Regions from separate parts of the Bradyrhizobium sp. 44 genome, predicted to be linked through region 3. Evidence: predicted binding sites of a transcription regulator. Region 3 holds the regulator's gene; each other region holds the start of a gene.
The links. The regulator PhoB, encoded in region 3, activates phosphate uptake and scavenging genes when phosphate is short. The targets are predictions, from matches to a motif close to TGTCATNNANCTGTCAT.

Region 1: a site for PhoB is predicted at 2,316-2,332, ahead of phnF (phosphonate metabolism transcriptional regulator PhnF). Genes of this name have one in related genera too.
Region 2: a site for PhoB is predicted at 2,323-2,339, ahead of IVB41_RS13090 (YdcH family protein). Genes of this name have one in related genera too.

Annotation. Positions count from the first base shown of each region.
Region 1 covers NZ_JADPIY010000008.1:584,216-588,754, reverse strand. The annotation lists gene IVB41_RS04745 (alpha-D-ribose 1-methylphosphonate 5-phosphate C-P-lyase PhnJ) at 1-67, opposite strand, end outside; gene IVB41_RS04740 (carbon-phosphorus lyase complex subunit PhnI) at 64-1,167, opposite strand; gene phnH (phosphonate C-P lyase system protein PhnH) at 1,170-1,778, opposite strand; gene phnG (phosphonate C-P lyase system protein PhnG) at 1,783-2,247, opposite strand; gene phnF (phosphonate metabolism transcriptional regulator PhnF) at 2,366-3,094, shown strand; gene phnE (phosphonate ABC transporter, permease protein PhnE) at 3,194-4,042, opposite strand; gene phnE (phosphonate ABC transporter, permease protein PhnE) at 4,039-4,539, opposite strand, start outside.
Region 2 covers NZ_JADPIY010000014.1:463,787-468,325, reverse strand. The annotation lists gene purE (5-(carboxyamino)imidazole ribonucleotide mutase) at 1-373, opposite strand, end outside; gene IVB41_RS13110 (GGDEF domain-containing protein) at 515-1,291, shown strand; gene IVB41_RS13105 (hypothetical protein) at 1,292-1,543, opposite strand; gene IVB41_RS13100 (hypothetical protein) at 1,566-1,772, opposite strand; gene IVB41_RS13095 (YdcH family protein) at 1,890-2,096, opposite strand; gene IVB41_RS13090 (YdcH family protein) at 2,424-2,603, shown strand; gene IVB41_RS13085 (NAD(P)/FAD-dependent oxidoreductase) at 2,771-3,874, opposite strand; gene IVB41_RS13080 (EAL domain-containing protein) at 4,077-4,539, shown strand, end outside.
Region 3 covers NZ_JADPIY010000008.1:408,897-413,435, forward strand. The annotation lists gene pstA (phosphate ABC transporter permease PstA) at 1-768, shown strand, start outside; gene pstB (phosphate ABC transporter ATP-binding protein PstB) at 765-1,586, shown strand; gene phoU (phosphate signaling complex protein PhoU) at 1,597-2,313, shown strand; gene phoB (phosphate regulon transcriptional regulator PhoB) at 2,337-3,044, shown strand; gene IVB41_RS03895 (GcrA family cell cycle regulator) at 3,283-3,795, opposite strand; gene IVB41_RS03900 (aspartate aminotransferase family protein) at 4,251-4,539, shown strand, end outside.

The DNA.
Region 1 (4,539 bases), 180 kb from region 3:
TTGCGCGGCGGATCATCCGTTTGGTCTGTTCGTCGAGATAGGCGAAATTGTAGGCGGGCGCGTTCATTCCGCGGCCTCCTTCATGGCGTCGGGCGCATTGGCTTCAGTGAATTCCTTGCGCAGCTTGCGCAACAGGCCGAGCTCGGACTGGAAGTCGACATAATGCGGCAGCTTCAGATGCTCGACGAAGCCGGTCGCCTGGACGTTGTCCGAATGCGACATCACGAATTCTTCGTCTTGCGCAGGGGCGAGTGCCTCTTCGCCAAGCTCGCGCGCACGCAACGCGCGGTCGACCAGCGCCATCGACATGGTCTTGCGTTCGCTCTGGCCGAAGGCGAGGCCATAACCGCGGGTGAAGCACGGCGCTTCGGTCGCGGAGCCCTTGAACTGGTTGACCATCTGACACTCGGTGAGCTCGATCGAGCCGAGCGGAACGGCGAAGCCGGCGTCTTCCGCCGAAAATTCGACATCGACCTCGCCGAAGCGAATCTCGCCGGCGAAGGGATGGTTGCGGCCGTAGCCGCGCTGGGTGGAATAGCCCATCGCCAGCAAGAACCCTTCGTCGCCACGCGCGAGATTTTGCAGGCGCAGGTCACGATCCGCCGGAAAGTTCAGCGGCTCGCGGGTGAGGTCGCCGACGCTGGCGCCCTCTTCCGCCTGCGGCGAGGATTCGATCAGCCCGTCGCGGCCGAGGATATCCGTCACCCGCGGGGTGGGCACTGTCGATGCTTCGGCCGTCGCCGGCGCTTCCGGCACGAAGCCTTCGGCGAGCGAGGGATCGAGCAGACGGTGGGTATAGTCGAAGGTCGGCCCGAGAATCTGGCCGCCGGGAATGTCCTTGAAGGTCGAGGACACCCGCCGCTGCACCCGCATCGCGCCGGTCTCGACCGGCTCGCTGGCGCCGAAGCGCGGCAGCGTGGCGCGGAAGGCACGGACCAGGAAGATCGCCTCGATCAGATCGCCGCGCGCCTGCTTGATGGCGAGCGCCGCGAGCTCGCGGTCATAGAGCGAGCCTTCGCTCATGACGCGGTCCACGGCGAGACCAAGCTGCTCCGAGATCTGGTCGAGCGTGATTTCCGGCACGCTTTGATCGCCGCGTCGCGCACTGGCGAGCAGGCGATGGGCGTTCTCGATGGCGCGTTCGCCGCCTTTGACTGCGACATACATGCTTAGCTTCCCTTATTCACGACGCGCGTGGTGCGCGGGATCGCAACCACGGCATCGTCGGCGACCAGCACCACATCGATGCCGCGCGGAAACAGCGTTTCGTTGACGCGCAGACGCTCGAACAGGTCGAACGGCTTGATCGACGCCTGGAGCGTGGCGACGCCGTCGATGCCGGGACCGCGCAGCTCGAAGCTGCGTCCGGTGTCAAGGCTATCGACCTGGAAGATCAATGTGGTCGAGCGATCCGGATATTCGCTAGTGCCGAGCGCGAAGCGCTCGAGCGAAGACAGCACTCCGCCGTCGCCGATCAGCGCGAAGCTGGCGATCGAGGGATCCTGCACCACCGGTGCGCCGGTGTGGAACTTCAGCCATTTTGTCACGTCGGTGCTTTCCGACATGCGCGCATCGAGCCAGAGCGGCGTGTCGTGGTCGAACAGCGTCAGCGCGATCGCGGCCGTGCCGCGCATCATCGTTTGAGGCGCTCCTGATGTCGGCACGATGCGCTGGACCGATCCCGGCCGCGCCATCGCGTCCATGACCGAGCGAAAGGTCGATTGCGCCGACAGCACCTTGTCGGCGAACCCCGGCGGCAGTTCCGCAATCGTGGTCATGATCTCACCCCTCACCGCGCACCATGGTGTAGAAATCAACCTTCGTCGCGGCGGTCTCGGCCGCCACCTGTTTGCGCTTGGCCATCAGCTGCTCACGCAACGGCGCGATAATGTCCCGCTCCACCGCGCCGCCGAAATCGCTGGACTGCACCAGCGCATCGCACAGCGCGATCAGCCGCGCCTTCTCGCCGTCGCGACCGAGCGTGTAACCGAAGCCGACCTCGCCGCTCGCAAGCCGCACCGCGGCGCGCGACACGGTGGCTTCGCCGAGGTTGAACGGCGCGCCGTCGCCGCCGACCCGGCCGCGCAGCATGACGAGGCCGTTTTCCGGCGCGCGCAGATCCTGATGCGCCGGCAAAGCGAGAGCGCGGAGGCGAGCGGCGATCTCGCCCGCCTCCGCGTGCGCCAGCACGGCCATTGCGGCCTTGCGCTGGGCTTGCTGATTGTTGTGCTGGGTCACCACATCCACCGACTTTTCTGCAGAACTTGCCGAATCCAAGTTGTCTATGATACTAGACAACTTGATAGCGGAGCGCCATGACTGTTTGGTGACAAGGGCGTGATTTCTGGAGTAGCTTCCCGGCCACATGAGCATGCAGGACACAGCTTCCTCCGGCGTCGCATTGTGGCGCCTCGTTGCCGACGGCATCGAGCGCGGCATCGCCGACGGCCGCTTTGCGGCCGGCGACAAGCTGCCGGGCGAGGTGGAGATCGCCGAAACCTATCGCGTCAACCGCCACACCGTGCGGCGCGCGCTGGCCGCGCTTGCGGAGCGCGGCATCGTGCGGGCCGAACGCGGCAGCGGAACCTACGTCGAGGCGCAGAAGCTCGCCTATCCGCTGCGCTCGCGGACCCGTTTCTCCGAGATCGTCGGCGCGGACGGCCGCGAACCGCATGGCCGGTTGATCGAGGCGTCCGATGATGTCGCGACCCGCGAACTCGCGCGGGAACTCGGCCTCAAGACCGGTGCACCGCTGGTGCGGATCGAGGCGATGCGCCTCGCCGACCGCACGCCGATCTGCGTCTCCACGACGTGGCTGTCGGCGCAGCTGTTTCCGGGTGCGGGCGACGTCTTTGCCGCGACCCGCTCGATGACGAAATTGCTCGAGCATTACGGCGTCCGCGACTATCGCCGCGGCGCGACCCGGATCACCGCCGGCATCGTTGACGCAACCGACGCCGCACGGCTCGATCTGGCGCTGGGACGGCCGATCCTGGTGGTCGACGCCACCGATCACGATCTCGACGGCAAGCCGCTGGTCACCAAGCATTCGCGCTTTGCGGCGGAGCGGGTGGAATTTCTGGTGGAGTCGTAGGGTGGGCAAAGGCGCACTTGCGCCGTGCCCACCATCCATCCAGTGCTGCGATTGAACTGGTGGGCACGCTGCGCTTTACCCACCCTACGAAATCGGTGATCAGGCCACCGCCCTTCGCCCAATAATCGCGAAGCGCAGTTTTCCCGAGACGAAATCGATCGCGGCGACCGCGACCAGGATCATCAGGATCAGGAACGACACCTTCTGCCATTCCAGCACGCGGATCTGCTCGGCGAGCTGGAGGCCGATACCGCCGGCACCGACGATGCCGATGATGGTAGCCGAACGCGTGTTCGACTCGATGAAATAGAGCACCTGGCCGGCGATCACGGGCAGGACCTGCGGCAGCAGACCGAAGCGGATCTCGTGCAGCGCACTGCCGCCGGAGGCGCGGATGCCCTCGACCTGCTTCTGGTCCGCGCCCTCGATCGCCTCCGAGAACAGCTTTCCAAAGGCGCCGAAATCGGACACGGCAATGGCGAGCACGCCGGCAAACGGGCCGAGCCCGACCACGTTGATCCACACCAGCGCCCAGATCAGCGTGTCGATGCCGCGGATCGAATCCAGGAAACGTCGAATCGGGAAGCGCAAAATGCTCGACGGCACCACGTTACGCGCGGCAAGAAGACTGATCGGCAGCGCGAACACCGCAGCCAGCGTCGTGCCGAGCAGCGCGATCGACAGCGTCTCGCCCAGCGCCTTCAGATAGATCGGCAGCGACGAGCCGGGATCCGGCGGAATCATCATCAGGCTGATCCAGCCGAGCTGGCTGAGGCCGGCGACGAAGCGCGAGGGCGAGAAGTCGAGATCGACGAGACCATAAATCAGGATCGCGAGCGCCGCGACGATCATCGTCGGGATGGCGAGCCGCGCCGAGGCCGGCCGGTCGAACACATCGGGGTAGCGCGCGCGAAGCGCGGCGGTGTCGATCTCCTGCGGCCCCGTCACGTTCGCGCCTCCTTGCCGAACAGACGGCCGCGCAGCCAGCCGGTGCTGATGTCGATGATGAAGACCGTGACGATGATGGTGAGCAGGATGGCGCTGACGTCGGAGTAGTAGAACTTGCGGATGGCGACGACCAGCTCCTGGCCGATGCCGCCGGCGCCAACGAAGCCCATCACGGAGGCCTCGCGGACGTTGATCTCGAAACGCAGCAGCGCGTAGCTGGCATAGCCCGCCGTGACCTGCGGCAGGATGGCGAAGCGCATGCAGGAGAGCCAGCTCGCACCGGTCGAGCGGACACCTTCGACCGGCTTCATGTCGGCGTTCTCGACGATCTCGGAGAACAGCTTTCCGAGCGCGCCGGTGGAGTGAATCGCAATGGCCAGTACGCCCGCCATCGGTCCGAGCCCGAAGGCGATCACGAAGATCAGCGCAAACACGATGCCGGGCACCGTGCGGGCGAATTCAAGCAGGCGCCGCACCGCGAACCGCAGCCAGGGCGC
Region 2 (4,539 bases), on a different contig from region 3:
CCGCATTGATGGCGCCGGCCTTGCCGATGGCGAGGGTGCCGACCGGGATGCCTGCGGGCATCTGGACGATCGAATAGAGCGAATCGATGCCCTTCAGCGTCCTGGATTCGACTGGGACGCCGAACACGGGCAGTTCCGTCAGCGCTGCCGCCATGCCGGGCAGGTGCGCAGCGCCGCCCGCGCCGGCGATGATGACCTTGTAACCGGCCCCCTTGGCGCCCTTGGCGAACGCAAACAGCCGGTCGGGGGTGCGGTGTGCCGAAACGATGCGAGTGTCGGCGACAACGCCGAGCGCTGCAAGCGTGTCGGCGGTATGCCGCATCGTGTCCCAGTCCGACTGGCTTCCCATGATGATGGCGATTGGCGCGGTCATGACGTCAATTGTGCTCGAAAAACAGGAAGATAGGCCAGATTAGCGGTTCCGGCCGGTTGCTCGCAAGGCGGTGGCAAGGAGAAGGGAATGCACTATCCTGTCTTGGTGAATCCCCGCAAGCCTTCATTGAGCAGGATGCCCATGAAGAAACCAAAAAGGGCGAGCGCTGCGAAGGCCAAAAAGGGCCCGAAAACCAGCGCCGGTCGCTCCAAAGTTGCTCCCAAGCGTCTGGCCAAGAGTCGGGCCAAGGGCCCGGCCAAGGGTCCGGCCAAGGGTCCGGCCAAGCTTCCGGCGCGGCGTGGAGCGTCGGCCGCTGGCGGCGCCAAAGGGGCCATGAAGCCGGCCGTCAACGCGACCATCCGCGACCTCCGGAGCAAGCTCAAGGGGGCGCTGCGGCGGGTCGCGGAGCTCGAGGCAGCCGCCGACACCGACTTCCTGCTGGAAATTCCGAACCGGCGCGGCTTCGAACGTGAGCTCGCTCGCGCCGTCGCCTACATGAAGCGCTACCGCGCCAGCGGCGCGCTGATCGTCCTCGACGTCGATCGGCTGAAGCCGATCAACGATTCCTTCGGCCATGCGGCCGGCGACGAGGTGCTGAAGGCGATTGCCGCCACGCTGACGCGGCAGATCCGCGCCTCGGACTTGGTGGGCCGCCTCGGCGGCGACGAGTTCGCGCTGCTGCTCTGGAATCTCAGCGAGACCGACGCCAAGGCGAAGGCCGCGGCTTTCGAGCAGGCCGTCGACGAATTGTCCTTTGTCTTTCGCGGCCAGCACGTGAGCGCGGGCGCTTCCGCCGGCGTCGCCCTGCTTGGAGTGCAGTCCGACTCCACGCGGGCCCTGGAGGAGGCCGATGCCGCCATGTATGTGCGCAAGGCGCACCGGCGGCACGAGCCGCGCATCAGGCTCGTCAGCAGCTAGTTAAAGTGTGCCGAGGTCTTTCGGTACGTTGCCGAAGCTGCGGAGCAGTTTGGCGTCGCCGAATTCGCCGGTCATGGGATCGCCGCTGCGGCTGAACGCGACCGCGCCGGTGTGGCCGGCGCCGTGCGACATGATCTCGGCGCGCCGTAGCGCGGCCGCCGCGCTCTGGCATTCCTCGGCCGCACCTGCGACCGGCGAGCCGTCCTCGTCGGTCAGGAAAGGTAATGCAACGTAATAGGTGACATCGGACATGGTCGGCTCCGATAGCTGACACTCAGGCGGCGCTGCTCTTGCTGCGCGAGGTCTCCGGAATGCAGCCTGCGGAAACCGCCGCCTGCAATTCCTCCAGCTCGGCCTCCAGATATTCATTGGCCATGATCAGCGCCTTGATGGTGCTGCGCAGATTGCCGTCGCACATCGCGATCGCCTGATCACAGGCTTGTTCATAATGGCCGTTGTCGAGAAGGGCGGCTGCCGACATCTGCGTTTTCCTTGGACGGTTTTCCGGGGGCGTTGGTGTCCAAATGTTCTTATTTTGTTCCTTTTGAGTCAAGCGGATTCACATGCGGCGGGTCGCCGTGAGCTGTCCTCCTGTGGATCAGGCGATGATATCGGGCGTGATCTGGTCTTCGATGAACGCGATACGGTCACGCAACAACAGCTTGCGTTTCTTCAACCGCTGTAACCGCAACAGGTCGGGGGCGGGCGATTGATGCAGTGCATCGATCGCCGCATCAAGATCTCGGTGTTCCTGGTGCAACCGGGCGAGCTCGGATTCGAGTTCGCGCGCATCTTCATTGGTCATGTCTGCGGTGGCCGAAAAACCGATAGGCGTGAGATTAAGGCTGTGGATGCCCTGTGGAAACTATCGTCCTTGCGCGCCGTGATCGCAAGCGATCTCGGGCTGTCCCGCGTCGATCTCCCGCGAGATATTTCTGCGGTCGCTCCGACGTTGCGCAAGCGCATTGATATCACGGATTTTTCCCGCGTGGTTCCCTTACTCACGCTTCGTTACATATGAATTTTCAAAAATGACAGTGCGACGACGGATACCCATCGACAGAACGAATCGGTGATGTACACTTCGTCGTCCGGTCGAATCCAAGGTTCACCCCTACCGAGGAGGTTTCGAATGACAATTCAGGCACATCTGGTTGAATTGGAACGGAAGCACAAAACTCTCGAAAACGAATTGCACGAAGCTCTCGTGCACCTTTCAACAGACGACCTGCAAATTGTTGAGTTGAAGCGCCGGAAGTTGATGGTCAAGGACCAGATCGAGCGTCTCAGGCACGGCGACACGCTCCACTAGTAACCCCGTAACAGCGTAGAGTTGATCGCACCCTTTCAGGCAGGGATGGGAGCCTTTGCGCTCATCCCTGCTGCAAGGCGCGCAGCGTGCAAGGATTTGCGCGGCTCTAGCTTCTTGTCTGGACGCGCTTCTTTACGCGCAACCGGAATCCCCTTCGCTTTAAACCACTAGAAGTTTGCGAGCTCGGCAACGTGATCCGCGATCGCGAGCGATGACGTCAATCCGGGCGACTCGATGCCGAACAGATTGATCAGGCCTTCGACGCCGTGATCGCGCGGGCCCTGCATCAAGAAATCCTGCGTGGCCACCGCCGGCGGCACGATCTTCGGGCGGATGCCCGAATAGCTCGGCATGAGCGCGCCGTCAGGCAACGTCGGCCAGTATCTGCGGATCGCCGGGTAGAAGCGCTCGGCGCGTGCCGGGTCGACCTCATAGTCGATCGTCTCGATCCACTCGACGTCGGGGCCGAAACGTGCCTGCCCTGCCATGTCCAGCGTCAGATGCACCCCTAGCCCGCCGGGCTCGGGTACCGGATAGATCAGGCGCGAGAACGGTGTCCTGGCATTGCAGCTGAAGTAGTTTCCCTTGGCGAGGTAGGCCGTCGGGATCCGTTCCAGCGGCATGCCCTCGATGTTGCGCGCCACGGTGGTCGCCGAGAGCCCGGCGGCGTTGACGAGGAGGCTGCATTGCAGCGTCATCGGCGCTTCGCCGCCCGCCTCGATCTCGATCACGCCGGCGGTCGCCTTGGCACGGATCAGCGGGGTGTGGAACGCGAAGGCCGCGCCCGCGTCCTCGGCTTCGCCGCGCAGCGAGAGCATGTAGGCGTGGCTGTCGATGATGCCGGTCGACGGCGACAGCAGCGCGGCGTCGCAGGCGAGCGCCGGCTCCAGCGCACGTGCCGCATCGCCGGTGAGCAACTGCATGTCGAGCACGCCGTTGGCCTCGGCATGCGCCTTGATCGATTGCAGCTTCTCGGTCTCTTTCGGATTGGTCGCGACGATCAGCTTGCCGCAATTCCTGTGCGGGATGCCGCGCTCGGAACAGTAACGATAGAGCGCGTGCTTGCCGTCGACGCACATGCGCGCCATCCAGCTTCCGGCGCGGTAGTAGATGCCGGCATGGATCACCTCGCTGTTGCGCGAGGAGGTGATGGTGCCGATGGCCTCGGCTTGCTCGAGCACGATCACCTCGCGCCCGGCTTGCGCCAGCTTTCGAGCCACCGCGAGCCCGATCACGCCGGCTCCGATGACGACGCAGTCCACCCTATCCATGGTTGTGCAGGACGTCCGCTCGAAGCGACGAAGGCCTCACGCCTGGGAACGGCGGCGCGGGGGCGTTTTCCGTTAAGGAAGCATTTATCATGTCAGGGCAATTGCCGTATTTGATGCCACATTTTTCCGTTGCTCGTACAGGCGTTTACCCGATCCAAACCCGCCAGACCAGACAATCCGACGTTGAAATCGCGGGTGGCTGATGGCTGAGAAGAACTGGCACGCGGGCAGCGCGCTTCCGATTGCGATGCAGGCCGTCGTGTGCCTGGCCGCAGCGGTCGCGCCTGCGCGCGCCTTTGCCCTCTCCGACAGCTTCAGCCCTCCGAGCTACCTCGGCCACCTCGATCCCAACGTGATCTGGGAAGCCCTGATCGCGGGAATTGTGATCTGTTCGTTCTTCGCCGCGATCGCGCTATGGATCCATTCCTCACTGCGCCGGACTAGGCGTTTGCAGCTGCGGCGCAATGCCTTTGTCTCCTCCGCCATGAACAACCTCAACCAGGGCGTGGTGATGACGGATGCGCAGCGGCGCATCATCTTCTGCAACGACCGCTATCTCGATATCTACGGCTTGATGCGGTCGGACATCTGGGCCGGAATGACCGGCCACGACATCCTTGAGCTGCGGCGCCAGCGTGGTGTGCTCGGCGGCGCTTCCGACGACG
Region 3 (4,539 bases):
GTCACCTGGCTCGCGCTGATCCTGATTACGCTGCTCTACAACGGACTGGCCGGACTCAATGTCCAGCTGTTCACCGAGAACACGCCGCCACCGGGATCGAACGAAGGCGGCCTGCTCAACGCCATCGTCGGCTCGCTGATCATGACCGTGATCGGCGTCGGCATCGGCGCGCCGCTCGGCATGTTCGCCGGCACCTATCTCGCCGAATACGGCCGCAACGACCGGCTGACCTCGGTGATCCGCTTCATCAACGACATCCTGCTCTCGGCACCCTCGATCATCATCGGCCTGTTCATCTACGGCGCGGTGGTGGTGCCGATGCGCGGCTTCTCCGCGATCGCAGGCTCGCTCGCGCTCGCGGTCATCGTGATCCCGGTGGTGCTGCGCACGACCGAGGACATGCTGCTGCTGGTGCCGAACGCGTTGCGCGAGGCGGCCTCGGCGCTCGGCCTGCCGCGTTCGCTGGTGATCAAGCGGATCGCTTATCGCGCTGCCCGTTCGGGTCTCATCACGGGCGTGCTGCTCGCGACCGCCCGCGTCGCCGGTGAAACCGCGCCGCTGCTGTTCACCGCGCTGTCGAACCAGTTCTTCAGCCTCGGCCTAAACAAAACGATGGCGAACCTGCCGGTGACCATCAACAACTTCGTGCAGAGCCCCTATGCCTATTGGAAGCAGCTGGCCTGGAGCGGCGCGCTGCTCATCACCCTGACCGTTCTTGCCCTTAATATTTTCGCGCGCATCCTTGGCGCCGAGAGGACCGCAAAATGAGTGATCTTTCCGTATCGATGAGCGCGTCAGGTGGACTGCCGCACGCGGCAGTGCTGCCGGAGGCGCCCCCCAAGGTGACCGTGCGCAACCTGAACTTCTATTACGGCGAGCACCATGCGCTGAAGAACATCAACCTGACGCTCGGCGCCAACCGTGTCACGGCGTTCATCGGTCCGTCAGGCTGCGGCAAGTCGACCCTGCTGCGCATCTTCAACCGGATGTACGACCTCTATCCCGGTCAGCGCGCCACCGGTCAGCTCATGCTCGACCAGACCAACATCCTCGACGGCAAGCTGGACCTCAATCTGCTGCGCGCCCGCGTCGGCATGGTATTCCAGAAGCCCACGCCGTTCCCGATGACGATCTACGAGAACATCGCGTTCGGCATCCGTCTCTATGAGAAGATCTCGAAGTCCGAGATGGACGGCCGCGTCGAGAAGGCGCTGCGCGGCGGCGCGCTGTGGAACGAGGTCAAGGACAAGCTCAACGCCTCCGGCCTGTCGCTCTCCGGCGGCCAGCAGCAGCGTCTCTGCATCGCCCGCACCGTCGCGGTGCGGCCCGAGGTGATCCTGTTCGACGAACCCTGTTCGGCGCTCGACCCGATCTCGACCGCCAAGGTCGAGGAGCTGATCCAGGAGCTGTCCGAGGATTACACGATCGCGATCGTCACCCACAACATGCAGCAGGCGGCGCGCGTCTCCGACAAGACCGCCTTCATGTATCTCGGCGAGTTGATCGAGTTCGACGACACCAGCAAGATCTTCACGTCGCCGTCCGACCGGCGCACGCAGGATTACATCACCGGCCGGTTCGGCTAGGAGACGCGACATGGGTTCTGAACATACCGCAAAGGCCTTCGACACCGACCTCCAGGAACTCACACGCCTGGTCGCAGAGATGGGCGGCATCGCCGAGCGCATGATCGTCGAGTCCGTCGACGCATTGATCCGCCGCGACGTCCCGCTCGGCCAGCGCGTCGTCGCCATCGACACTGAACTCGACGCGCTGCAGAAGCGCATCGAGGAACGCGCGGTGCTCACCATCGCCCGGCGCCAGCCAATGGCGGTCGATCTGCGCGAGATCGTCGGCGCCATGCGCGTCGCGACCGATCTCGAGCGCATCGGCGACCTCGCCAAGAACATGGGCAAGCGCGTTGCGGCGCTGGAGACGGACTTCCATCCGCTCAAGCTGTTCCGCGGCCTCGAGCACATGACCGACCTCGTGCAGCAGCAAGTCAAGTCGGTGCTGGACGCTTATGCCGCGCATGATTTGCCGGCGGCGATGGCGGTGTGGAAGGGTGACGAGGAAGTCGACGCCATCTGCACCTCGCTGTTCCGCGAGCTCCTCACCTACATGATGGAGGATCCGCGCAACATCTCGTTCTGTATTCACCTGATGTTCTGCGCCAAGAATATCGAGCGGATCGGCGACCACGCCACCAACATCGCCGAGACCGTGTTCTACATGATTGAGGGCCAGGCGATCACCGACAAGCGGCCGAAGGGCGACATGACGACCTTCGCCAACACGGTACCGAACACCTGAAGACTTAAGGGAGCGACGACCCGATGGGCGCACGCATTATGGTGGTTGAGGACGAGGAAGCCCTGACCGAGCTTCTCCGCTACAACCTCGAAGGCGACGGCTATGACGTCGAGACGGTGATGCGCGGCGACGACGCCGACACCCGCCTCAAGGAGCACATCCCCGATCTGATCGTGCTCGACTGGATGCTGCCGGGCCTGTCAGGCATCGAGTTGTGCCGGCGGCTTCGCACCCGTCCCGAGACCAAGCAGCTCCCGATCATCATGCTCACCGCGCGCGGCGAGGAGAGCGAGCGGGTGCGGGGTCTTGCGACCGGCGCCGACGATTACATCGTCAAGCCATTCTCGGTGCCGGAGCTGCTGGCGCGCGTGAAAGGCCTGCTGCGGCGCGCAAGCCCGGAGCGGCTCGCCACCGTCCTTGCTTTTGGCGACATCGAGCTCGACCGCGACAAGCGCCGCGTGGCGCGCTCGGGCCGGCCGATCGATCTCGGTCCGACCGAATATCGCCTGCTGGAGTTCTTCCTGGAGCATCCGGGACGGGTGTTCTCGCGCGAGCAACTGCTCGACAGCGTCTGGGGCCGCGACATCTATATCGACGAGCGTACCGTCGACGTGCATATCGGCCGCCTGCGCAAGCTGCTCAATCTCGGCCGCGAGCAGGACCCGATCCGCACCGTCCGCGGCGCCGGTTACGCGCTGGATGATCGGTTTGCCAAGGCGGAGCAGGTATAGGGTTGCAGCCTTGTTTGTTGGCAAGCTGTCCCGAATTCTTCGACGTCGTCCCGGACAAGCGAGCGCTGATCCGGGACCCATAACCACCGAACGTGGTTTGGCGAAGACTCGGAGCGACCCCTTTCGCACGGCAACTGCGCGCTCGGAGTATGGGTCCCGGCCCCCCGCGCGCAATTGCGCACTAGGCCGGGACGAGACTGAAATCGTTGAGCCGTCTTCGCGCGACGACTTGCCGTAATTACCGCGGCCCCGGCTTCACCGGTGCACGCCGCCGATCCGACGCCGGCTGGTACGCGACGCGCGAGTGCTGGGCGCAATAGGGCAGGCCGGACAGCGCCCGTCCACCGCAGAAGAAGAAGTCCGGGCTTGAGGGATCGCCGACCGGCCAGTGGCAGGTCGCCTCGTTCAATTCCAGCAGCGACAGCCGCTGGCTCATCGGCACCACGTTGTCGTAGGTGACCGGATCCGGCTCAGCCTCGACCTCGAAGGCCTGCGCCAGCGCGGTGTTGCCGCGCGAGATCGGGCGGCTCACCCGCATCATGTGCTGCGCGGGGCGCGCCTTGCGCGGCCGGGGCGCTGCCGACGAAGGGCTCTTGGCGCGGCCCGAGAGGCCGAGCCTGTGCACTTTGCCGATCACGGCATTGCGGGTCACATTGCCGAGCTCCGCCGCGATCTGGCTGGCCGAAAGTCCGGCCTCCCAGAGCTTTTTCAGCTGCTCGACGCGATCATCGGACCAGGTCAAAACCGTCATTGCACCCTTTCCCTCGCTGCGCGCCAGCCATCCTGGGGCCTCGCAGCGAATGCCTAAGCCTTCAAAAACCCGTGCCGCCAGAATCCCTTAAGGCTCGCCGGGCGCGTCTTGAACGCCCGAACGTTTACGCCGGTACATAAGGACTTAAAGATCAGAACCACTGCACGAGATGTCGTATCTGACAATCCAAACGCTACAATATGGCGTGACTCCCGCGCAAGAGTCCGCCGACTCGCTTCCACATGTTCCGTGACTAAATCCCGCAAAATCGGCACCGCAAGACTACGGATTCAGCGTTTCGCGAGGCTTTCCGGGCGGCATTGACACCCGTTTCACCAGGCCTAAGATAGTCGCGCGTGCCGCCCTCAAGAGGCGGCACGTTTCGTTTTCCGGGCCGGTCGATGGTGCGTTGCGCAATGCACGCTCACACCGTCCGCAACATTCAAGTGACCGTCATGACTAACAGCGCAGCGCCGCATTTGCTCCCCGTTTTCGCCAGGTCCGACCTCGGTTTCGAGCGTGGCGAAGGCTGCTGGCTGATCGCGACCAATGGCGAGCGCTATCTGGACTTCACCTCCGGCGTTGCGGTGAATGCGCTCGGCCATGCCCATCCGGCGCTGGTCGCGGCGTTGCAGGAGCAGGCCACGAAGCTCTGGCACATGTCGAACCTGTTCCAGAGCCCGGACGGCGAAAAGCTCGCCGCGCGCCTGTGCAATGAAAGTTTCGCGGAGTTCGTGTTCTTCT